One region of the Streptomyces sp. NPDC003032 genome, then DNA from elsewhere that is predicted to be linked to it. Evidence: riboswitches for the same ligand, from Rfam matches in the RefSeq annotation. Region 1 holds a riboswitch; each other region holds the start of a gene.
What was found. Region 1 has a riboswitch for cobalamin ahead of ACWDZ7_RS03445 (energy-coupling factor ABC transporter permease). Riboswitches for the same ligand answer to the same signal wherever they lie in the genome.
Positions count from the first base shown of each region.

Region 1 (5,597 bases):
CAGCCACTGTTGACGTAGAGGGCGACCGCGTCGCCTGCGGCATCCTTCGCGGCCTGGCGCAGGGCCTTGAGCACATCCGGACCGAGGTTGGCCACAGCCGGAATGTGTTCGTCGAAGACTGTCGTGCCGTCGGGGACGGCACCGTCGGCCTCGCCCAACGCGGTTGGTGCGGACAGGGAGGACGAGAAGGCCGGGGGAGACGAGGAATTCCGCGCCTGATAGCCGAGGATCGCTGCGGTCGCGGCGATCGCTGTGATGACGGCTGCCAGGCCGACAACAAGAAGCCGGTGAATACGAAGGGTCGCTGTTCGCGCTGCTGGCGGGCTGTTGTTCATGCCGCCAGTCAAGGCAGTACGGTGTTGTCGGCATGTATGGGGTTTTCGATACGCCGACGGTATGTGCCGACTCGTAGCATCGAGAGCATGCGCGTGTTGATCGTCGAGGACGGACCCTTTCTGGCAGAAGCCATCCGCGACGCCCCGCGCCTGGCCGCGATCGCGGCCGACATCGCCGAACGCATCGTCGCCTCCGGCAGCGGCATGCCGATCCTCATGCTCACCGCGGCCGACCGTCTCGACGACAGGGCCTCCGGGTTCGAACTCGGCGCCGACGACTACCGACCCGTTCCGCCGCGAGGTCTACCGGGACGGCCGCACCGTGCCAGGCGTCGGAGCTGAGCGTCCGCGTCGAACGACGATGGGGACCGCCGACTTCTCCACGAGAGTCCCAACCGCCAGGCACACGACGGAACGCTCGCCCTCACCCCGTGCTCCGCCGGCGGCCTCCGTATCACTGTGGAACTGCCTACGCCAGCCCCGCACAGCCGCCTGTGACCAGCCGCGCCAACTCGTCCGGAGTGCGCGGCCCCTCGTCCATGGCGGGCAACAGGCCCTGGCAGAGAAGCAGTTCGCGGACGGCGATCCCCCACGGCAGGTGGAGCCCGGCCAGGGACAGGAGCTCTCTGTGGGCGAGCATCTCCGCGACCGGTCCGCTGCGCACGCCCGTGGGGGTGAGCAGTGCCGCGTCGTCGGCCCAGCGCAGGGCCAGGTCCACGTCGTGGGTGGCCATGACCACGGTCGTCCCGGCGTCCCGCAGCCGCTGGAGGGTGGTGAGGAGACGTTCTTGGCCGTCGGGGTCGAGGCCCGCCGTCGGCTCGTCGAGGATCAGCACCCGGGGGCGCATCGCCACGGCACCGGCGATGGCGGTTCGCTTGCGCTGGCCGTAGGAGAGCAGGTGGGTGGGGCGGTCGGACAGGGCGGTGATGTCGAGCGCGGCGAGCGCCTCGGCCACCCTCGTCCTGACCTCGGCGTCGGGCAGTCCCAGGTTCAGCGGGCCGAAGGACACGTCCTGTTCGACCGAGGCGGCGAAGAGCTGGTCGTCCGGGTCCTGGACGACCAACTGGACCGTGGTGCGCAGCCGCGTCAGGCCCTTGCGGTCGTACGTCACGGGGGTGCCCCCGACCGTCAACACGCCGGAGCCCGGACGCAGTCCGCCGCTGAGCAGCCGCATGAGCGTGGTCTTGCCGCTGCCGTTGCGCCCCAGCAGGGCGAGGGCGCGCCCTTCGGCGACATCGAAGTCCAGGCCGCTGAGCACGGTGGGCCCGTCCTCGTACGCGTAGGAGACGCCGCGTAGAGCGACCAAGGAGTCGCCCGGCTCGCGAGGAGCGCTCGGCTCGCTCATGGAAGGAACCTTTCCAGTACGAGGGTGAGGGCCGCCAGGGCCACGAGAAGGACCACGCTCGCGGCCACGAAGCGCCGTGAGATCCGGGCTTCGGGCACGAGCACCCGCAGGGTGCCGTCGTAGCCGCGTCCGGCGAGCCCGGCCTGCAGACGGCTCGCCCGGTCGAAGGCCCGTACGAACGCCGTGGCGCCGAGACCGCCGAGGGAGCGCCAGGCGGCGGCCCGGGTGGTGTGGCCGAGCCGAGCGGCCTGCGCCTGCCGGATCCGGCTCATGGAGTCCAGGAGGAGGAAACTCATCCGGTACGTCACGAGCGCCACGTCCACGACCGGCGCGGGCACCCCGGCCTTCACCAGGCGCGGCAGCAGGTCCGACATCGGCGTGGTGAAGGCGAAGAGGAGCACCCCCAGCGAGGCCGCCGAGGTCCGCAGCAGCAGACCGCCCGCACGCGCCGGACCACTGTCGGCGAGCGTGACGAACCCGTCGGGCCCGCCGACCTGGACGAGCAGGGTCAGGGCGCCGGTGACGCAGAAGCCGAGCGGTACGCGGTAGGCGCGCCACAGCTTGCGGGGCGGCACGCCCGCCGCGCCGAGCAGCACCGCGAGCGCGGCGATCAGTACGAGGGCGGCGCCCGGCCAGGGTGGCAGGGAGATGGCGAGGACGGTGAGGCCGAGCCCGAGTACGGCCTTGTCGACGGGGTGGCGGCGGCGCCAGCGACTGCTGTGCGCCGCCGCGTCGATGGGCAGCACGCCGGGTCAGACCTGCCCGGCCTCGGGCCGCGTGCCCTGCGCGTCGGCACGCTGCTCCGCGCGGGTCTCCGGCTCCGCGTGGGCGGCGTCGTCATGGGCTCGCGCTTGTGCCGCGCCTTGGCGGCGTCCCTTGCGCAGCCCGAAGTAGTACGCGAGGACGCCCGCGCCGAGGGCCGCCTGCAAGGCGAAGAGCGCCGATTCGACCTCCCCGGACGGGGGTTCGTACAGCGGGGAGAACCAGGGCTTGTAGTCCGGCTCGATCTCGGTGATCGCCGACTCGGCCTGGGCGTCGGCGCCGGTGAACGGCTCTTCCTTGTGGTCGCCGAGGCCGAGCGCCAGGGGCAGCACCGCGAGTGCGGCCACGATGACGAGCAGCAGGGTGTTGATCTTCGCGTTCCGGCTCATCAGGCGCTGGCCCTCGTCTCGGTCTCCGTGCCCGCCTTCTTGCCCCGCAGCAGTACGCCGAGCCGCGTGAGCTCGCCCTTGCTGGACTGCACGAGCAGCCGCATCACCACGACGGTGAGCAGTCCCTCGCTGACCGCCAGAGGGATCTGCGTGACGGCGAAGATGCCGCCGAACTTGCCAAGCGCGCCGATGAACCCGCTGCTCGGATCGGGGAACGCCAGCGCCAGCTGGACGCTGGTGACGCAGTACGTGGAGAGGTCCGCGACGAAGGCCCCGAAGAACACGGCGACCATGAGCGGCACGTCGTACCGCTTGAGGAGCCGGTAGACGGCGTAGCCGGCCCAGGGCCCGACGATCGCCATGGAGAACACGTTGGCGCCGAGCGTGGTGAGCCCGCCGTGGGCGAGCAGCAGGGCCTGGAAGAGCAGCGTGATGGTGCCGAGCACCGCCATGATCGGCGGCCGGAACAGGATGGCGCCGAGCCCGGTTCCCGTCGGGTGCGAGCAACTGCCCGTCACGGAGGGGATCTTCAAGGCGGAAAGAACAAAAGTGAAGGCTCCGGACGCGCCGAGGAGCAGCGTGCTCTCCGGGTGTTCCTTGACTTCACGGGTCAGGGAGCGGACTCCGTGGACGACGAACGGCGCGGACGCTACGCCCCAGGCGATCGCGTGCGCCGGTGGGAGGAAACCCTCGGCTATGTGCATGGTTCAGCAGACCCTCTCCAGCACCTCGTGGATGGACAACGCGCCTTGGCCGGTCTCCTGGCTGACGGGTCGTACCGACCGGACTCCGCCTTCCCGGGTGCATGCGCACCCAGTGGCTGCCGCGAGGGCTGGAGCCGGACTTCCCGATCACAGTGGCGAGGGCCGCACCGGCATCACACCGGATTTCCCGTTCACCAAGGCGTGGTGACAGTAATCTGCGACCGATCGAACTGACAACCTGCACGTGGAGTGCCGTAGAGGTGCGTACGGGGCGCGCCTGGGTCGCGTACGCCTGCGTCGCGTACGCCGGCCGCGCGTACGCCTGGACCTTCGGTCGCGGCAACGGCCGGCCGGGCTACCCCCGGCACTCCCGTTCCCGGCGGCCGGGTCCGCTGAGCAGGTCGACGCGCTGGCCCTCGCCCTCCTTGAGGACGTAGAGGGTGCCGTCGCCGGGCGTCCAGTCGCGGGGGACGAGGAAGACGCGGTCTCCGGAGACGTGGAACAGGCGCAGCCCGGCGTACTCGTACGCGTACTTGCTGCCCTTCTCCGTGACACGGCGGAAGCAGCTGCCGCCGCCGCGGATCATCAGGTCCTTCTCACTGAGGACGGCGACGGCGGGGAAGTCGCTGCGGACGGTGCGTTCCGTCAGCTCCGCCCGGCCCCGGCCCGCGATCTGCGCGTAGGCCGACACGGCCCAGAACAGCGACAGGACGCAGACGAAGAGGGTGAGCCCCCACAGCCGCAGGTCGCGGCGTTCGCGGGTGCGGGCGTACGCGTTGAGCGCGAAGCCGCCGATCGCGGTGAGCGGCAGCAGCAGGTCGAACAGCCATGGGCTGAGCGGATACAGCGGTACGAGGATGAGTGGCACCGTCCAGCTGAACCGCAGCACGCGCACGGCGCGGGCGAGCCGTTCCGGTTCGCTCACCGCCCAGCGGTGCAGCCCGAGCGCGCCGAGGGCGGCGCCGGCCGCGAGCCAGGCCGGAACGTACAGTGCGCCGACGCTCCGCAGTAGATAGTCGCTGGTGGAGAGGTGGAAGACGGTGTCGCGCAGCCCGAGGGCCCTGGTCTCGGCGTCGGTGCTCGCCCAGCCGAAGTAGAAGAGGACGGCGGTGAGGAGCGTCACGAGAGAACCGACGGCTCCGATGATCTCGACCCAGCCGACGTGGGCGCCGGGGGCGGCGGTGGTGCCGGGCGTGCCGGGCGTGCCGGGCGTGGGAGGGGATGAGGGCTGTGGTGGGGGTGGTGGATCAGGGCTGGGCGCGGGGGCGGGTCGCGGGGCGAGGCCGGGGTCTGGGCTCCCGGGTACGGGTTCCCCGGAGTCTGGGTCCGGGGCAGGGAGCCGTTGTGGGGGTGGGGGGCCGCTCATCGGGAGGTCGCGTTGGACGTCATGGATGCCATGAACGGGAGGGACGGGAGGGACGGGACGGACAGGAGCGACGGGACGGGTGATGACCCGGGGGACGACGTGCGGCCGGATATCGAGGGGCTCGGGCCCGACGGGCCGGGCGGGGGCGAGGGGGCGATGCCGGTCCAGTCGATGGTGAACGCCGCCTCCTTGACGAGCCGGGCCCCGCTTCTCGTCACCAGCGTCACGTCGACCGACGTCGGGCGGCGTCCGCCGAAGCCGTCCCCGCCCGGCAGGTCGACGGCGAATCCCGCGTCCTTGCAGCACTTGCTGGGGTCCTCCGGGTCGCCGATGGGCTCCAGGACGACCGGTTCCGTCAGCTCCGCCGCGCGCAGTTCCACGGTGGCCGGCGAGTCGGGCCAGGTTCCGTGGAGGCTGATCGTCCCGCCGGGCTCTACGCGGCCGTCCGTGACGGCGAGGTGGCTCTCACAGGCCCTGCTACCCGACGGGGCGGCACGCAGCGCCACGCGTTCGCGGGGATGCTGTCGGTAGTACGCGACGAAGCGTCGCAGGACGCCGAGGGCGTCCCCGTCCTTGCACAGTTGTCCGGCGCCGCCGGGACGGTAGTTCGAGGCGCGGAGCCAGGCGTCGGCCTTCGTCGCGATGTCCATTCCGTCCGACTCGCCCCGCGCGGCCTTGCAGATTCCGGCCAGCCCC
Region 1 covers NZ_JBSFTT010000002.1:198,747-204,343, reverse strand. The annotation lists gene ACWDZ7_RS03470 (M15 family metallopeptidase) at 1-335, opposite strand, end outside; partial or broken gene ACWDZ7_RS03465 (response regulator transcription factor) at 423-629, shown strand; gene ACWDZ7_RS03460 (energy-coupling factor ABC transporter ATP-binding protein) at 805-1,680, opposite strand; gene cbiQ (cobalt ECF transporter T component CbiQ) at 1,677-2,426, opposite strand; gene ACWDZ7_RS03450 (energy-coupling factor ABC transporter substrate-binding protein) at 2,433-2,831, opposite strand; gene ACWDZ7_RS03445 (energy-coupling factor ABC transporter permease) at 2,831-3,535, opposite strand; cobalamin riboswitch at 3,566-3,749, opposite strand; gene ACWDZ7_RS03440 (hypothetical protein) at 3,891-4,658, opposite strand; gene ACWDZ7_RS03435 (hypothetical protein) at 4,898-5,597, opposite strand, start outside.

Region 2 (5,597 bases), on a different contig from region 1:
ATCGGCGCGCCGTCGCGCAGCGCCTTGCGGGCGTCGGCCACCAGGCGCGGGCTGAAGGCGAGGTCGCGGACGAGGTCGACCATCCCGCAGGCGTGGATCATCCGCACCGCGACCTGGCTGACGTCGGCGGGCAGACCGGCGAGGTCCGCCTCCGCGCGGATGGTGGCAAAGGACTCGCGGTAGATCGCCGCGCCGTCCTTCTCGTAGTCGAACACTGTGCTCTCGCTCATCTCGTGGCCGTTGTTGTCGTGATTACGGATGTCGTCGTACGTGCTGTAGTCACCGTCTCGATCAAGGTGGTGCCGCGCACGGGCGCCGCCGTGTCGCCCGTGCGCACCGTCACCTCGTACCGGCCCTCCCCGGTGGCGAGTACGTCCACCCAGTCGCCGCGCGGATGCCCGCACCGCCGCTCGCAGCCGGACCAGTGGACGGGCAGGCCCCCGGCGCCGGGGACGGCGTCGGCGCGGACGTCGGCGAGGGACTTGCCGCAGCCGGGCCGCCCGGCGCAGGCGCCGACGCCGAGCCAGGGCGATGCGGGGTCGGTGAGGTAGCCGACGTCGGCCAGCGCGCGCAGACGTTCACGCGCCGCCGCCTCGTCGGCGAAGCCCGGGATGACGAAGCCGCGCCAGGGGGTCACCCGGATCTCCCCGCCGGGCGCGGGGAGCAGCGCACGCCACTGCGCGGCGCTCACCCGACCGAGGGGGGCGCTCACCACGACGGCGCGCCCGACGACGCCGGGGGCGGGCGGGGCGCTGCGCGCGAGCGACACGGAGGCGGGCGGGGCCGCCGAACCGTCGATCGAAGCGGGGTCACTCGGCGAGGCACCCGGAGAGCCGTCCGCGACCGCCACGGCATCCGGCGCGGCCTGAACGGCACCCGGCGCCGCGAGCACGGCCTCCGCGGCGTCCGGGGGCGCGGGCACAGCCCGCACGCCCGCCCTGGCGAGCGCTCCCGCCAAGTCCACGCTCCGCCCCTCGGGCAGTTCCCTCACCCGCCAGGCGCCGTTGCCCGCCTCGTGGGCCGCGGTGAGGAAGGCGCCGGCCGCGGCGAGGGCGGCGCGCGGGGCGTCGGGGCCCCGCAGCCGCTGGGCACCGTCCCCGACGCGCACCAGCACCGTGCCGCCCGATTCTGCGATCAAGGTCACATCGCCGCCGAGCCCGGCCACGTCCCCGCGCCCGTCGTCCAGGATGAACAGGAAGCGGCCGGAAAGTGCTGTCGTCCACTCCTCGGCGCACAGGAGCCGGTCCAGCTCACGGGCCCACAACTGCACGTCGGCGTGGCCGAGTCGGTCGAGTCCTGCCAGCGGGGAGGCCACCACGTTCCGGACGCGTTCATGGCGTGCGGAGGGCAGCAGGCCCGCGTCCCGGAGCAGCGCGGCGAGCGCCCCGCCGCAGTCGTCGCCGAGGCCGCGCAGCTCGACGTTGCCGCGTGAGGTGACGCTGAGATTCCCGTCCGCGAAGCGCTCCGCCGCGTCGGCCAGCGCCGCCGCCTGGCGGGGGGTCAAAACGCCTGCGGGTACGCGGAGTCGGGCCAGCGCGCCGTCGTCGGCGCGGTGCAGGCGGAGGGCTCCGGGGCAGGCGTCACCCCGGTCGCGCATCCGGCCACGTATGGGGGGTTCGCCCTGTTTTGTGGGAGTTGCTCGGATGGGCGGCATGGCGGCGAGCATACCCACGCCGATCCGGCGGGTCGCCTCCCGAGGCGGGCCATCCCGGCAGGCGGCCGCCCCACCGGAGGTGGGCAGGACTTACTATGCAGGCGGCGGGCCGCCAGGTCCGCCGACGCCAGCGACGGCGTGGGTCCACCAGGACCCTGGGGAGGAAGGCCGGTGCGAATCCGGCGCGGTCCCGCCACTGTGAGCCCCACCGACGTGGGGTGAGCCAGGAACTCCTGCCGTCCATACGACCACCCGGGGCGCGGACACCCCGAGGAAGGCCTGCGCCCGCATGCTTCTGCTGCTGTCGACCTCCGACACCGATCTGCTCAGCGCCCGCGCGGCGGGGGGTCCGGTCGACTACCGGTTCGCCAACCCCTCCCGCCTGGACCTCACCGAGCTGCCCTCACTCCTCGACGGCGCCGACCTCGTCGTCGTACGCCTCCTCGGCGGCGTCCGCGCCTGGCAGGACGGCCTGGACCAGCTCACCGCCAGCGGCCTGCCGGTGGTCGTACTCACCGGTGAACAGGCGCCCGACGCCCAGCTCATGGCCTCCTCGACCGTGCCGATCGGCATCGCCGCCGAGGCGCACGCCTATCTCGCGCACGGCGGCCCCGCGAACCTGGAGCAGCTCGCCCGCTTCCTCTCCGACACCGTGCTCCTCACCGGCCACGGCTTCGACCCGCCGGCGCCCGCCCCGTCCTGGGGTCCGCTGGAGCGCACCGCTCGCGCGGTCGAGGGCCCGACCATCGCGGTGCTCTACTACCGCGCCCACCACATGAGCGGCAACACCGCCTTCGTGGACGCCCTGTGCGGCGCCATCGAGGACGCGGGCGCCCGCCCGATGCCGCTGTACGTGGCCTCGCTGCGCGCCCCCGAGCCGGAGCTGATCGACGAGCTGCGCGCCGCCGACGCCATCGTCACCACCGTCCTCGCCGCCGGTGGCACCAAGCCCGCCGAGGCCTCCGCGGGCGGCGACGACGAGTCGTGGGACGCGGGCGCGCTGACCGGCCTCGACGTGCCGATCCTCCAGGCGCTCTGCCTGACCGGGTCGCGTTCGGCCTGGGAGGAGAACGACGAGGGCGTCTCGCCGCTGGACGCCGCGAGCCAGATCGCGGTGCCGGAGTTCGACGGCCGGCTCATCACCGTGCCGTTCTCGTTCAAGGAGATCGACGAGGACGGGCTCCCCGCGTACGTCGCGGACGCCGAGCGCGCGGCCCGGGTCGCCGGGATCGCCGTACGCCACGCACGTCTGAGGCACATCCCGGCCGCCGACAAGCGCCTCGCGCTGGTGCTCTCCGCGTACCCGACCAAGCACTCGCGGATCGGCAACGCCGTGGGCCTGGACACCCCCGCGTCCGCCGTCGCGCTGCTGCGCAGGCTCATCGGGGAGGGCTACGACTTCGGGCCCACGGAAGACATTCCGGGGCTCGTCTCCGGTGACGGCGACGAACTCATCCGCGCGCTGATCGACGCGGGCGGACACGACCAGGAGTGGCTCACAGAGGAGCAGCTGGCCGCCAATCCCGTCCGCATCCCGGCCGCCGCCTACAAGCGCTGGTACGCGACGCTGCCGCGGGAGCTGCGCGACTCGGTCGAGCGGCACTGGGGGCCGCCGCCCGGCGAGATGTTCCTGGACCGCTCGCGCGTGGGCCAGGGGGGTGACCCCGAGGGCGACATCGTGCTCGCGGCGCTGCGGCGCGGGAACCTGCTCATCCTCATCCAGCCGCCGCGCGGCTTCGGCGAGAACCCCATCGCGATCTACCACGACCCCGATCTGCCGCCGTCGCACCACTACTTGGCGGCGTACCGCTGGATCGCCGCGTCCGCCGACGACGGCGGGTTCGGCGCCGACGCGATGGTCCACCTCGGCAAGCACGGCAACCTGGAGTGGCTGCCCGGCAAGAACGCGGGCCTTTCGGCGGCCTGCGGCCCCGACGCCGCGCTCGGCGACCTCCCGCTGATCTACCCGTTCCTGGTCAACGACCCGGGCGAGGGCACGCAGGCCAAGCGCCGCGTGCACGCCACCCTCATCGACCACCTCGTGCCGCCGATGGCCCGCGCCGACTCCTACGGCGACATCGCGCGCCTGGAGCAGCTCCTCGACGAGTACGCGCAGATCAGCTCCATGGACCCGGCGAAGCTGCCGGCGATCCGCGCGCAGATCTGGACGCTCATCCAGGCCGCGAAGCTCGACCACGACCTGGGCCTTGAGGACCGTCCGGACGACGACGGCTTCGACGACTTCCTGCTGCACGTCGACGGCTGGCTCTGCGAGATCAAGGACATGCAGATCCGCGACGGACTGCACGTGCTCGGTACCGCCCCGGCGGGCGCCGACCGCGTCAACCTCGTCCTCGCGATCCTGCGGGCCCGCCAGATCTGGGGCGGCACGACCGCCCTGCCCGGCCTGCGCGAAGCCCTCGGTCTCGACGAGTCCGCGGCGACGCGCACCACCGCCGACGCGGCGGAGGAGCAGGCCCGCGCGCTGGTCCAGGCGATGGACGACGCGGGCTGGGACCTCGCCGCCGTCCCCCGCGACCAGGGTGAACAGGTCGCCGCCGTACTGGAGTTCGCGGCCCGCGAGGTCGTCCCGCGCCTTGCGGCCACCACCGCCGAGCTCGACCACTCCGTGCACGCCCTGAACGGCGGCTTCGTCCCGGCGGGCCCCTCGGGCTCCCCGCTGCGCGGCCTGGTCAACGTGCTGCCGACCGGCCGCAACTTCTACTCGGTCGACCCCAAGGCCGTCCCGTCCCGCCTCGCCTGGGAGACCGGCGAGGCCCTCGCCGACTCGCTCATCGAGCGGTACAGGAACGACAACGGCGACTACCCCACTTCCGTGGGCCTGTCCCTGTGGGGCACGAGCGCGATGCGCACGGCGGGCGACGACGTCGCGGAGGCCCTCGCACTGCTCGGCGTCCGCCCCGTCTGGGACGACGCCTCGCGCCGCGTCACGGGCCTGGAGGCGATCCCGTACGAGGATCTCGGCCGCCCGCGCATCGACGTGACGCTGCGCATCTCGGGCTTCTTCCGCGACGCGTTCCCGCACACGATCGGCCTGCTCGACGACGCGGTACGCCTGGCCGCCTCGCTCGACGAGCCCGCGGACCAGAACTACGTACGCGCCCACGCCCAGGCCGACCTGGCCGAGCACGGCGACGAGCGCCGGGCCACCACCCGTATCTTCGGCTCGCGTCCCGGCACGTACGGCGCCGGGCTGCTCCAGCTCATCGACTCCCGCGACTGGCGCACCGACGCGGATCTCGCCGAGGTCTACACGGTGTGGGGCGGCTACGCGTACGGCCGCGGCCTCGAAGGCCGTCCGGCCCGCGCCGAGATGGAGACGGCGTACAAGCGCATCGCGGTCGCCGCGAAGAACACGGACACCCGCGAGCACGACATCGCCGACTCCGACGACTACTTCCAGTACCACGGCGGCATGGTCGCGACCGTGCGCGCGCTGCGGGGCACGGCGCCTGAGGCGTACATCGGCGACTCGACGCGCCCCGAGACGGTCCGCACGCGCACGCTGGTGGAGGAGACCTCGCGCGTGTTCCGCGCGCGCGTCGTCAACCCCAAGTGGATCGAGGCGATGCGCCGCCACGGCTACAAGGGCGCCTTCGAACTCGCCGCCACCGTGGACTACTTGTTCGGGTACGACGCCACGACGGGCGTCGTCGCCGACTGGATGTACGACAAGCTCACGGAGACGTACGTCCTCGACCCCACCAACCGGCAGTTCCTCCAGGAGGCCAACCCCTGGGCCCTGCACGGCATCGCCGAACGCCTCCTGGAAGCGGAGTCCCGCGGCATGTGGGCCAAGCCCGACCCGGCGCTGCTCGAAGCGCTGCGGCAGGCCTACCTGGAGACCGAGGGCAATCTGGAGGACGGTGCCGAATCGTGACCGGCAGCGCCGTGCGGTACCTCTATCTCGCCCGGCACGGCG
Region 2 covers NZ_JBSFTT010000017.1:59,515-65,111, reverse strand. The annotation lists gene ACWDZ7_RS23785 (precorrin-8X methylmutase) at 1-215, opposite strand, end outside; gene ACWDZ7_RS23780 (cobalamin biosynthesis protein CobG) at 227-1,666, opposite strand; cobalamin riboswitch at 1,778-1,903, shown strand; gene cobN (cobaltochelatase subunit CobN) at 1,944-5,555, shown strand; gene ACWDZ7_RS23770 (histidine phosphatase family protein) at 5,552-5,597, shown strand, end outside.
Region 2: it holds a riboswitch for cobalamin, as region 1 does, so the genes downstream of both, cobN (cobaltochelatase subunit CobN) here and ACWDZ7_RS03445 (energy-coupling factor ABC transporter permease) in region 1, are expected to answer to the same signal.

Region 3 (5,597 bases), on a different contig from region 1:
CGGCCTTCCTCAAGGCTTCCTCCACGTCGCGTACGCCGTGCGTCAAAAACTCTTCGATCATGCATCCATGAGAGCACGCCGCACTGACATCCCGTACGTGGCTGCTGAACGGGCCGGCTCCTACCTCAGACACTGAACCCGGGGCAAACGGGCGGGTGGATGGGAACACCCGCCGCGAAGCGGCGGACCAGAACCCGCCCAAGGCGCCCCCGCCGGACTCAGCGGCCCACCGCATACCCCTGCATCCCCCGAGCATTCGCCGCCCCCGATAGCACCCCGCTCCCCGGGTCCCGCGCCACCGCGCACAGCCGCCCCTCCGACCACGCGCCGCCCACCAGCACGTCGTGCCCCCTCCGTCGCAGCCCGGCCACCACCTCCGGAGCCATCCGGGACTCCACCGTCACGCTTCCGGCCCGCATCCCCCGGGGGTGGAACGACCCGGGAAAGCTGTCCGTGTGCCAGTTGGGCGCGTCGATCGCGCCCTGCAGGTCGAGGCCGCCCCGTACGGAGGCCCGCAGGGCCACCCCCAGGAAGAAGTGGACCTGCCACTGGTCCTGCTGGTCGCCCCCGGGCGTGCCGAAGGCCATGACCGGGACGCCGTCCTTCAGCGCCATCGACGGCGTCAACGTGGTCCGAGGCCGCCTTCCCGGCGTGAGCGAGTTCGGCAGCCCGTCCTCCAGCCACGCCATCTGAAGCCGCGTACCCAGCGGAAAGCCGAGTTCCGGCACGACGGGGTTGGACTGCAGCCACCCCCCGCTGGGCGTCGCGGAGAGCATGTTCCCCCAGCGGTCGACGACGTCGAGATGGCAGGTGTCGCCCCGCGTTCCCCCGTCCCCGGCCACGGTCGGCTCCCCACCCCCGGGGACCGAGCCGAAGCCCCCCGCCTTCCCCGCCTCACCCGGCTCCCCTGAAGCCACCGCGAGCGCATGCGCGGAGAGCCGCGGCCTCCGCCCGCCGGGCGAGCCGGGCCGCAGCTCGTACGAGGCCTTGTCCGTGATCAGCTCGCGCCGCAGCGCGTTGTACTCCTCCGAGAGCAGTTCCCGGACCGGCACACCGTCCGCGCCCCCGGCACCGGTGTCCCCAGCACCCGCGTCCCCGTACCAGGCCTCCCGATCCGCCATGGCGAGCTTGCAGCCCTCGACCAGGAGATGCACGTACTCCTCGGACCCGTACTCCGGAAGCTCCGCGACATCCCGGGGCAACAGCGCGAGCTGCTGCAGGAAGGCGGGGCCCTGGCTCCAGGCCCCGGCCTTGCACAGGGTCCAGCCGTTCCAGTCGTACGTGACCGGGTCCTCGTAGGACGCGGACCAGCCCCGCAGATCCTCCGCCGAGAGGGTTCCGACGTGGCGCTCGCCGCTCGTGTCCATGGTGGGCCGCCCGGCCTGCCGCACGAGCGCCTCGGCTATGAAGCCGGCACGCCACACCTCGCGCGCGGCATCGATCACAGCGGCCCGTGACCCCGCCCGCGCAGAACCCTCCACTCCCGCCCCTGCCTCTGCCTCCGCTATGAGCCGCCTCCACGTCGCCGCAAGCGCCGGATTGCGGAACAGCTCACCGGTGCGGGGCGGTTCACCTCCGGCAGGGCCTCCACGGAGATAGACGTCGGCGGACGACGGCCACTCCTTCTCGAAGAGTTCCCGGACCGTCTCCACGGTCTCACCGACGCGCTCGACGGGCGCGTGCCCGTCCTCCGCGTACCCGATGGCGTACTTGAGGACGTCGGCGAGCGACTTCGTGCCGTGGTCCCGCAGCAGCAGCATCCACGCGTCGAAGGCGCCGGGCACGGCGGCGGCGAGCGGGCCGGTGCCGGGCACCAGTTCGAGCCCGAGGGAACGGTAGTGGGCCACGGTGGCACCGGCGGGCGCGGGCCCCTGGCCGCAGAGCACGCGCACGTCGCCGCCCGCGGGGGCGAGGATGATCGGGACCTCACCGGCGGGCCCGTTGAGATGGGGCTCGACCACGTGCAGGACGAACCCCGCGGCGACCGCGGCGTCGAAGGCGTTGCCTCCGTCCTCCAGTACGGCCATCGCGGACTGGGAGGCGAGCCAGTGGGTGGACGACACCATGCCGAAGGTGCCCTGGAGCGTGGGGCGGGTGGTGAACATACGGGCTCTGACCTCGATGTTTCCGCGTATCGGCCAAACCGATGGGCGCTCAGGATCGGTCTTGGGGAGAATCTGGGGAGTCCGGGCCGGAGCTCTCCCCGGTCCGCTCCCCCAGTAGGCTATCGATCGCCCCCGCCCAGCCATTTGCGAGGGTTACGACCGACTCTCCTGCCTCCAGTACGAGGGATGCGTACGTGTGCCTCAGCACATGGAACCCGTCCTTCGGGGCTGCTTGCCATTGCCGCGGTTTCGCCCCCTTCGACCCCGCGCCGGTGGTCAACGTCCTCTACGACCAGGGCTCAGGGCCTGGTGCGACGCGGGCTGAGGAGCCCGCACCGCCAACCGGGTAAGGGGCCTGGACGGCGTCACAGGGGGAGTGCGGGAAGCGAGAGTGCGGCGCTTCCCGCCCCGTGGCGTCCCCGGCCTCGGGTGCCCCGGCTCACTATCCGGATAATGGACGTAGCGCTGCCTCCCGCGAGCCACCCCGTAGGCTGGCCCGCGCAGCTGGTTCGCCCCGTCCGCCAGGCGGGGCGTCGTAAGAGGGAACCCGGTGGGAATCCGGGACTGCCCCGCAGCGGTGAGCGGGAACGACCGCCGTCATACGCACTGGACCCGGTGAACAGGGTCTGGGAAGCGACGGCCAGTAGGAGTGTCGTACGACGGTTTCGTACGACGGGACATGCCCGTGAGTCCGAAGACCTGCCCGTTGCCCGTGCGCGAAGCATTCGCACACGGATATTCCGGTGACCTCGTGGGCGGGTCGGCGTACATACCGGGCGGACGACCGCGCCGTACGCGCGCGCAGTCGGTCTCCGTCCGGTGCGTCACCCTTCGCGCTCTCGTCCCGTCGCCGGGATCTCAGGGATTCATCTCGCGAAGGAGATCTCCGTGACCACCAAGCCTGCAGCCGCGGCAGCACGGGCCACCGTGTACGGCTACCCCCGCCAGGGCGGAAACCGGGAACTGAAGAAGGCGATCGAGGGCTACTGGAAGGGCCGCATCACCGCCGACACCCTCCGCGCCACAGCCGCCGAACTGCGCCGCACCAACTGGCAGGAGCTGGCCGAGGCCGGCATCCACGAGGCTCCGACCGGCGACTTCTCGTACTACGACCATGTTCTGGACACCACCGTCATGGTCGGCGCGATCCCCGCCCGCCACCGGGCCGCCGTCCAAGCCGACGCCCTGGACGGCTACTTCGCCATGGCGCGCGGCACACAGGACGTGGCGCCGCTGGAGATGACCAAGTGGTTCGACACCAACTACCACTACCTGGTCCCAGAGCTGGGCCCGGACACGGTGTTCACGGCCGACTCGGGCAAGCAGGTCGCCGAGCTGAAGGAAGCCCTGGCAGTGGGTCTCACTGCCCGGCCCGTCCTGGTCGGCCCGGTCACCTACCTGCTGCTCGCGAAGCCCGCGCCCGGGGTGGCTGCCGACTTCGTTCCGCTCACCCTCCTCGACCGGCTGCTGCCTGTGTACGCCGAGGTCCTCGCCGACCTGCGCGCGGCCGGCGCGGAGTGGGTACAGCTCGACGAGCCCGCTCTGGTCCAGGATCGCGCCCCGGCCGAACTGAACGCCGCCGCGCGCGCCTACCGTGACCTCGGCGCCTTGACCGACCGGCCGAAGCTGCTGGTCGCCTCCTACTTCGACCGACTCGGCGACGCCTTGCCGGTGCTGGCCAAGGCACCGGTCGACGGCCTCGCCCTGGACTTCACCGAGGCCGCCGCCGCCAACCTGGACGCGCTGGCCGCGGTGGGCGGGCTGCCTGGCAAGCGTCTGGTGGCCGGCGTTGTCAACGGCCGCAACATCTGGGCCAACGATCTGTCGGCGTCACTCGCCACCCTCGGCACCCTGCTCGGCTTGGCGGGGCAGGTCGATGTGGCCGCTTCCTGCTCCCTCCTCCATGTGCCGCTGGACGCCTCGGCCGAGCGGGACATCGAGCCGCAGATTCTGCGCTGGCTCGCCTTCGCCCGCCAGAAGACGGCCGAGATCGTCACCCTGGCCCGCGGCCTTGCCCGGGGGACGGACGCGATCGCCGCCGAACTGGCCGCGAACCGCGCCGACCTCGCCTCCCGCGCGAGCTCCCCCATCGCCCGCGACCCTGCCATCCGCGCCCGCATGAGCACGGTGACCGACGCCGACGCCCGACGCTCCCAGTCCTACGGCGAACGGGCCGCCGCCCAGCGCGCTCACCTCGGCCTGCCCCTGCTGCCGACCACCACCATCGGCTCCTTCCCGCAGACGAACGAACTGCGCACCGCCCGCGCCGACCGGCATGCGGGCCGGATCGACACGGCCGGCTACGAACAGCGCATCAAGGCCGAGATCCAGGAGGTGATCTCCTTCCAGGAGAAGACGGGCCTTGACGTCCTCGTGCACGGCGAAGCCGAACGCAACGACATGGTGCAGTACTTCGCCGAGCAGCTCACCGGCTACCTCGCCACCCGCCACGGCTGGGTCCAGTCCTACGGCACCCGTTACGTCCGCCCGCCGATCCTCGCCGGCGACATCACCCGTCCTGAACCGATGACCGTGCGCTGGACGACATACGCCCAGTCCCTCACCGACCGGCCGGTCAAAGGCATGCTCACCGGCCCGGTCACCATGCTCGCCTGGTCCTTCGTCCGCGACGACCAGCCTCTGGCCGACACCGCCCGCCAGGTCGCCCTCGCCCTACGCGACGAGGTGAACGACTTGGAGGCGGCAGGGACTTCGGTGATCCAGGTGGACGAGCCCGCGCTGCGCGAGACACTGCCGCTGCGTGCCGCCGACCGCCCGGACTATCTGGCCTGGGCGACCGAGGCGTTCCGGCTCACCACGAGCGGGGTGCGCCCGGACACTCAGATCCACACCCACATGTGCTACGCGGAGTTCGGCGACGTCGTGCAGGCCATCGATGACCTCGACGCCGACGTCATCAGCCTGGAGGCCGCCCGCTCCCACATGCAGGTCGCCCGGGAACTGGCCGCCCACGGCTACTCCCGGGAGGCCGGGCCCGGCGTGTACGACATCCACTCCCCCCGCGTGCCCAGCGTGGAAGAGGCGGCCGAGCTCCTCCGCACTGGCCTCAAGGCCATCCCCGCCGAGCGGCTCTGGGTCAACCCCGACTGCGGCCTGAAGACCCGCGGCTGGCCGGAGACCCGGGCCGCACTGGAGAACCTGGTCGCCGCGGCCCGCACGGTACGCGACGAGCTGTCGTAGCCAGCCTCTGAGAGGCAGGTCCGCTCCGTCCCGCACGAGCCGGAGCGGATCTGCGCTCCCACCGCTGCAGCCCGCAGCGCGCACACTGCCTCACCGAGTGGCCCCGTGCACACGGGGTAGTGCCGTGGCGGCACCCGGCACCACCCCGCCCACGACCCAAGGACCGCCGACAGTCGTACGCCGCAACTTCCACCACTCAAGCCCCCTTTATTGCACATGCCTTGCAAGAACTAAACCCTTGCAGAAATGTGAAGCGTCAGCCAGAGTGACGAGCGAGGGGCCCCGCATGGG
Region 3 covers NZ_JBSFTT010000008.1:220,885-226,481, forward strand. The annotation lists gene ACWDZ7_RS14280 (inositol monophosphatase family protein) at 1-61, opposite strand, end outside; gene ACWDZ7_RS14285 (gamma-glutamyltransferase family protein) at 219-2,105, opposite strand; cobalamin riboswitch at 2,594-2,826, shown strand; gene metE (5-methyltetrahydropteroyltriglutamate--homocysteine S-methyltransferase) at 2,994-5,306, shown strand.
Region 3: it holds a riboswitch for cobalamin, as region 1 does, so the genes downstream of both, metE (5-methyltetrahydropteroyltriglutamate--homocysteine S-methyltransferase) here and ACWDZ7_RS03445 (energy-coupling factor ABC transporter permease) in region 1, are expected to answer to the same signal.

Region 4 (5,597 bases), on a different contig from region 1:
CGGGGATCCAGCTGAAGCCCTGCACCGAGCCACTGGCCTCGCGCAGCGCCTCGCGGGTCTGCGCGTCCCAGACGCCGAGCCGCTTCAGCTCCTCCACCAGGTAGGCGTTGACCTGGAGGAACTCGCCGCTGAGCGTCTCACGCTTGAAGAGGTTGGAGACCTGCGGCTCGATGCACTCGTAGACGCCCGCGATGGACGCGATGGTGGCGGTCGGCGCGATGGCGAGCAGGAGGGAGTTGCGCATGCCGGTGGTGGCGATGCGCGCCCGCAGGGCCGCCCACCGCTCCGGCCAGGTCAGCACGGCACCGTAGTGGTCCGGGTGCAGGACGCCGCGCGCGGTGCGGGTCTTCTCCCAGGCCGGGAGCGGCCCGTTCCGCTCGGCGAGGTCCGCGGAGGCCTCGTACGCGGCGAGCATGATCCGCTCGGCGATACGGGTGGACAGGGCGCGCGCCTCGGGGGAGTCGAAGGGCAGCCTCAGCTGGAAGAAGACGTCCTGGAGGCCCATCGCGCCGAGGCCCACCGGGCGCCACTTGGCGTTGGAGCGCCCGGCCTGCTCGGTCGGGTAGAAGTTGATGTCGACGACGCGGTCGAGGAAGGTGACGGCGGTACGGACGGTCTCGTCGAGCCGCTCCCAGTCGATGTCACCGGCGGCGGCGTCCACGAACGCGCCGAGGTTGACCGAGCCGAGGTTGCAGACGGCCGTCTCGCCGTCGTCCGTGACCTCCAGGATCTCCGTGCAGAGGTTGGAGGAGTGCACGGTGTGGCCGGGTTCCGCCGTCTGGTTGGCGGTGCGGTTGGCGGCGTCCTTGAACGTCATCCAGCCGTTGCCGGTCTGCGCGAGGGTGCGCATCATGCGGCCGTACAGCTCCCGGGCCGGGATGGTCTTCTTCGCGAGCCCGGCGGCCTCCGCCCCGCGGTAGGCGGCGTCGAACTCCTTGCCCCACAGGTCGACGAGGTCGGGCACGTCGGCCGGGGAGAACAGCGACCAGTCCTGGTCGGCGGCGACCCGGCGCATGAACTCGTCCGGGATCCAGTGCGCGAGGTTGAGGTTGTGCGTGCGGCGCGCGTCCTCACCGGTGTTGTCGCGCAGCTCCAGGAACTCCTCGATGTCGGAGTGCCAGGTCTCCAGGTAGACCGCGGCCGCGCCCTTGCGCCGGCCGCCCTGGTTCACGGCGGCGACCGAGGCGTCCAGGGTCTTCAGGAACGGCACGATGCCGTTGGAGTGCCCGTTCGTGCCACGGATCAGCGAGCCACGGGAACGGATGCGGGAGTACGAGAGTCCGATGCCGCCCGCGTGCTTGGAGAGCCGCGCGACCTGGTGGTAGCGGTCGTAGATCGAGTCCAGCTCGTCCAGCGGGGAGTCGAGGAGGTAGCAGGAGGACATCTGCGGGTGGCGGGTGCCGGAGTTGAAGAGCGTCGGCGACGACGGCAGGTAGTCCAGGCGGCTCATCAGGCGGTACAGCGCCGCGACCTCGTCCAGGGCGCGCTCGCCGCCGTCCTCCGCGAGACCGCTCGCGACGCGCAGCATGAAGTGCTGCGGGGTCTCGATGACCTGCCGGGTGATCGGGTGGCGCAGCAGATAGCGGCTGTGCAGGGTGCGCAGGCCGAAGTAGCCGAAGCGGAAGTCGGCGCCGTCGGCGAGCGCGGCGTCCACCAGCGCGTCGAGCCGGGCCGCGTGCTCCGTCACGAAGGACGCCGTACGGTCGGCGATCAGGCCCTCGCGGTGGCCGACCGCGATGGAGTCGGTGAAGGAGCGCACGCCCTGCGTCGCCGCCTCCTCGCGGATGCCGATCGACAGGAGCCGGGCCGCCAGCTTCGAGTACGCCGGGTCCTCGGAGATGAGCCCCGCGGCCGCCTCGGTCGCCAGTTCCCGCAGCTCCGCGGTGATCTCGGAGGCGGCCTTCGCGGACCGGCCCCGCAGCGCGGCGGCGGCGACCCGGCCGGGGTCGGCGTCGGGAAGGTCGGCGGTGAGGTCGGTCAGGGTGCGCAGCAGCGCGGCCCCTGGTCCGTCGGTTCCCTCGGCACCCTGGGTGGTCGGCATCGGCGTCGGCGTCGACGGCGCTGACGCGGGTTCGGCAGGCGCGATGGTCACGTGGGGCACTCCCTCGCTCGGCTCTGGGCCAGGGGAGGGGAGGGCACACGGGCGCACCCGGACAGGGCGGCGTACCGCGTCCACCGGCCCACTCCACGAGGCCCGGACGGTCGGCACCCGGGCCGGACGGCACGGGTGCGCTGTCGGCAGGTCCTCGGACTCCGCGTACGCCGAATGCGTACACATGCACCGTTGCGGGACAGTTCCGGACTTGCACCGGATTCCCCTGCGGCGACAGCGAGCACGAGCATACATCTTGTGCCGGGTCCCTGAAGCAGGCCCACATCTTGTGTCGGCTCGCAGGGGCGGTGCAGGAGGGGCCGTTGCTTGGAGGGGGCCTGGAAGGGGCCTGGAGGGGGCGCCTAGAGCTTCAGCTCGTACGTCAGCAGCGGCACCGTCTCGATCGGCCTCCAGTCGCGCTCGGGCGTCCGTACGAAGCCGAGGCGCTCGTACAGCCGGTGGGCGGCGTGCATCGACGTCTGCGTGGACAGGACGAGCCCGGTGCGGCCCGCGTCCTTGGCGCGCCGCACGCACTCCCGTACGAGCGACTCGCCGGCGCCCCGGCCGCGCGCCTCGGGGGAGACGGCCAGCATCCGTATCTCGGCCTGGTTCTCGCGCGCGATGTCCGCCATCGGCCCGCCGGACGGGACGTAGGTGACGCAGCCGAGTGTCTTCGCGTCATCGACGGCCACCAGGATGTCGGCGTCGGCCGCGCGCGCCGCCACGTCGCGCAGTACCGCGAGATAGGGGTCCTCGGTCCCGAAGTCCAGGTGCCCGCCGTCGAGATAGGCCTGCGCGGTGAGGGCGCCGAGCGCCTCGTACTCCTCGGGGTGTGCGTGTCTGATCGTGATGTCCATGCCGCGCAGTGTGCAACACGGGTACGACAGAGGGCCGCCGGTTTTCCGGCGGCCCTCGTCGTGACGGGGAGAGGCTCAGTGCCCGGCGCCCGCCGTAGCCTTCGGCAGTTCCTGGACGACTCCGGGGTCGCCCGCGTCCGCGGTGTAGTCCTCGGGGGAGGTCTCGTCGATGCCGTCCGGGGCCTTCAGCGCCTTCAGGACGAAGGTGAGGACCACGGTGACGACGACGTTCAGGACGAACGCGGTGAGGCCGATGTAGCCGATCTCGCCGATGCCCGGGATCGTGTCGGAGGAGCCGCCGAAGTGCTTCTGCGTCGGCGAGGCGACGCCGTACGCGGCCAGGGTGCCGTAGACCATGCCGACCGCCCAGCCCGCGAGCAGCGCCCAGCGGTGGAACCAGCGCGTGAACAGGCCGCCGACCAGCGCGGGCATCGTCTGGAGGATCCAGATGCCGCCGAGCAGCTGGAAGTTGATCGCGACGGTCTTGTCCATGGTGAGGACGAAGGCGAGCGCGCCGACCTTCACCATGAGCGAGACCAGCTTGGAGACCTTGGTCTCCTGCGCGGGCGTCGCGTCGGGCTTGATGAAGTCCTTGTAGATGTTCCGGGTGAAGAGGTTCGCGGCCGCGATCGACATGATGGCCGCGGGGACCAGCGCGCCGATGCCGATGGCCGCGAAGGCCACGCCCGTGAACCAGTCCGGGAACATGGTCTCGAAGAGCTGCGGGATCGCCAACTGGCCGTTGTCCACCTTGATCCCGGCCGCGATCGCCATGAAGCCGAGCAGCGCGAGCAGGCCGAGCATCAGCGAGTACAGCGGCAGGATGGTGGTGTTGCGGCGGATCACGTCGCGGCTCTTGGAGGAGAGGGTCGCCGTGATCGAGTGCGGGTACATGAAGAGCGCGAGCGCCGAGCCGAGCGCGAGCGTCGCGTACGTCCACTGCCCGGCCTCGGCGGGCGCGAGGGCGCCGCGCGGCTTGTCGGTCGCCGGGTTGGTCTGCGCGAAGGCGTCACCGGCCTTGGCGAAGATCTCGTCGAAGCCGCCGAGCTTGATCGGTATGTAGATGATCGCGACGACGATGACGAGATAGATCAGGCCGTCCTTCACGAACGCGATCAGCGCGGGCGCGCGCAGCCCCGACGAGTAGGTGTACGCGGCGAGCACCGCGAAGGCGATCAGGAGCGGCAGGTCCTTGATGAACCAGTGGGTGTCCGGGCCGCCGCCGACGCCCATGACGTCGAGGACCGCCTGGATGCCGACCAGTTGGAGCGCGATGTAGGGCATCGTGGCGAGGATGCCGGTGACCGCGACGGCCAGCGAGAGCCCCTTCGAGCCGAACCGCCCGCGCACGAAGTCGGAGGTCGTCACGTAGCCGTGCTTGTGCGAGACCGACCACAGACGCGGCAGGAAGGTGAAGATCAGCGGATAGACGAGGATCGTGTACGGCACCGCGAAGAACCCGGCCGCGCCCGCCGCGTAGATCGCCGCCGGGACGGCCACGAAGGTGTACGCGGTGTAGAGGTCGCCGCCGAGCAGGAACCACGTGACCCAGGTGCCGAACGACCGGCCGCCCAGGCCCCATTCGTCCAGGCTCTGGTCGTTCTCGGCCTTGCGCCAGCGGGCGGCGAGGAAGCCCATGACGGTGACCGCGACGAAAAAGAGGATGAAGACGGCGAGCGCGACGCCGTTGACTCCGTCGTTCATGACCGCGCACCTTCCTTGCGGGCGCGCTGGTCGCGCTGGTCACGCTGCCACAGCTTGTACGCGATCATCGTGAGCACCGTGGAGACGAGCACCCAGAGCATCTGGTACCAGTAGAAGAACGGGATGCCTATGAAGGTCGGTTCGATCTTCGCGTACGAACTGACCCAGAGCATTGCCACGAAGGGTGCGACAAGGCAGGCCGCGATGACCACGCGGACCGGTGTGACCACCGGTCTGTTCACTTCAGGCGCATCTGACATGTCGCGGCTCCGTTCCCTCACTTATCTCATGCTTAACGTGCGGGAAATCTAAGCCACAGTCTCGCTGTATGGAACCCCTGTCCGAATAACGGACCGGCCGATGTGCCTGCTCAGCAGCAGCGGAACCCCTGCCGGGGGTCCGACTCCTGGCGGTCCGTCCGCATACGCTCGAACGCGCGGCGGCTGGGCACCGGCGCGGCCGGATGGTCCTTGCGTACGTGCGCCACATACCGCTCGTACGCCGACTCGTCGGTCAGCTCGCGGACGTACCAGCGCATCCAGCGCAGCCCGCGCAACACCATGGTCATACCGTCAACTTCGATTCCACGTAGGGCGCTTCGCGCAGTTCGGTGGCGGCGGGGTTGCGCACGTGTCTCACGCACACCCGTGCCGCGTCGAGGATCACGATGACGACGAGCAGGGCGAGGGCGGCCGAGAGGACGCCGTCCACCGTGGAGTTGGTGACGACGGTGTGCATGTCGTCCATGGTCTTGGCGGGCGGCAGGACCTTGCCGTCGTCGATGGCGTCCTGGTAGATCGAGCGCTGGGTGAAGAAGCCCACCCGGGGATCGCCGGAGAACACCTTCTGCCAGCTCGCCGTCAGTGTCACCGTGGCGTCCCAGGCGAGCGGGATTCCGGTCACCCAGGCCCACTTGAGGCGTCCGGACTTCACGAGCAGCGTCG
Region 4 covers NZ_JBSFTT010000003.1:259,897-265,493, reverse strand. The annotation lists gene ACWDZ7_RS05775 (ribonucleoside-diphosphate reductase subunit alpha) at 1-2,092, opposite strand, end outside; cobalamin riboswitch at 2,221-2,343, opposite strand; gene ACWDZ7_RS05770 (GNAT family N-acetyltransferase) at 2,455-2,949, opposite strand; gene mctP (monocarboxylate uptake permease MctP) at 3,025-4,653, opposite strand; gene ACWDZ7_RS05760 (DUF3311 domain-containing protein) at 4,650-4,913, opposite strand; gene ACWDZ7_RS05755 (YbdD/YjiX family protein) at 5,024-5,221, opposite strand; gene ACWDZ7_RS05750 (carbon starvation CstA family protein) at 5,218-5,597, opposite strand, start outside.
Region 4: it holds a riboswitch for cobalamin, as region 1 does, so the genes downstream of both, ACWDZ7_RS05775 (ribonucleoside-diphosphate reductase subunit alpha) here and ACWDZ7_RS03445 (energy-coupling factor ABC transporter permease) in region 1, are expected to answer to the same signal.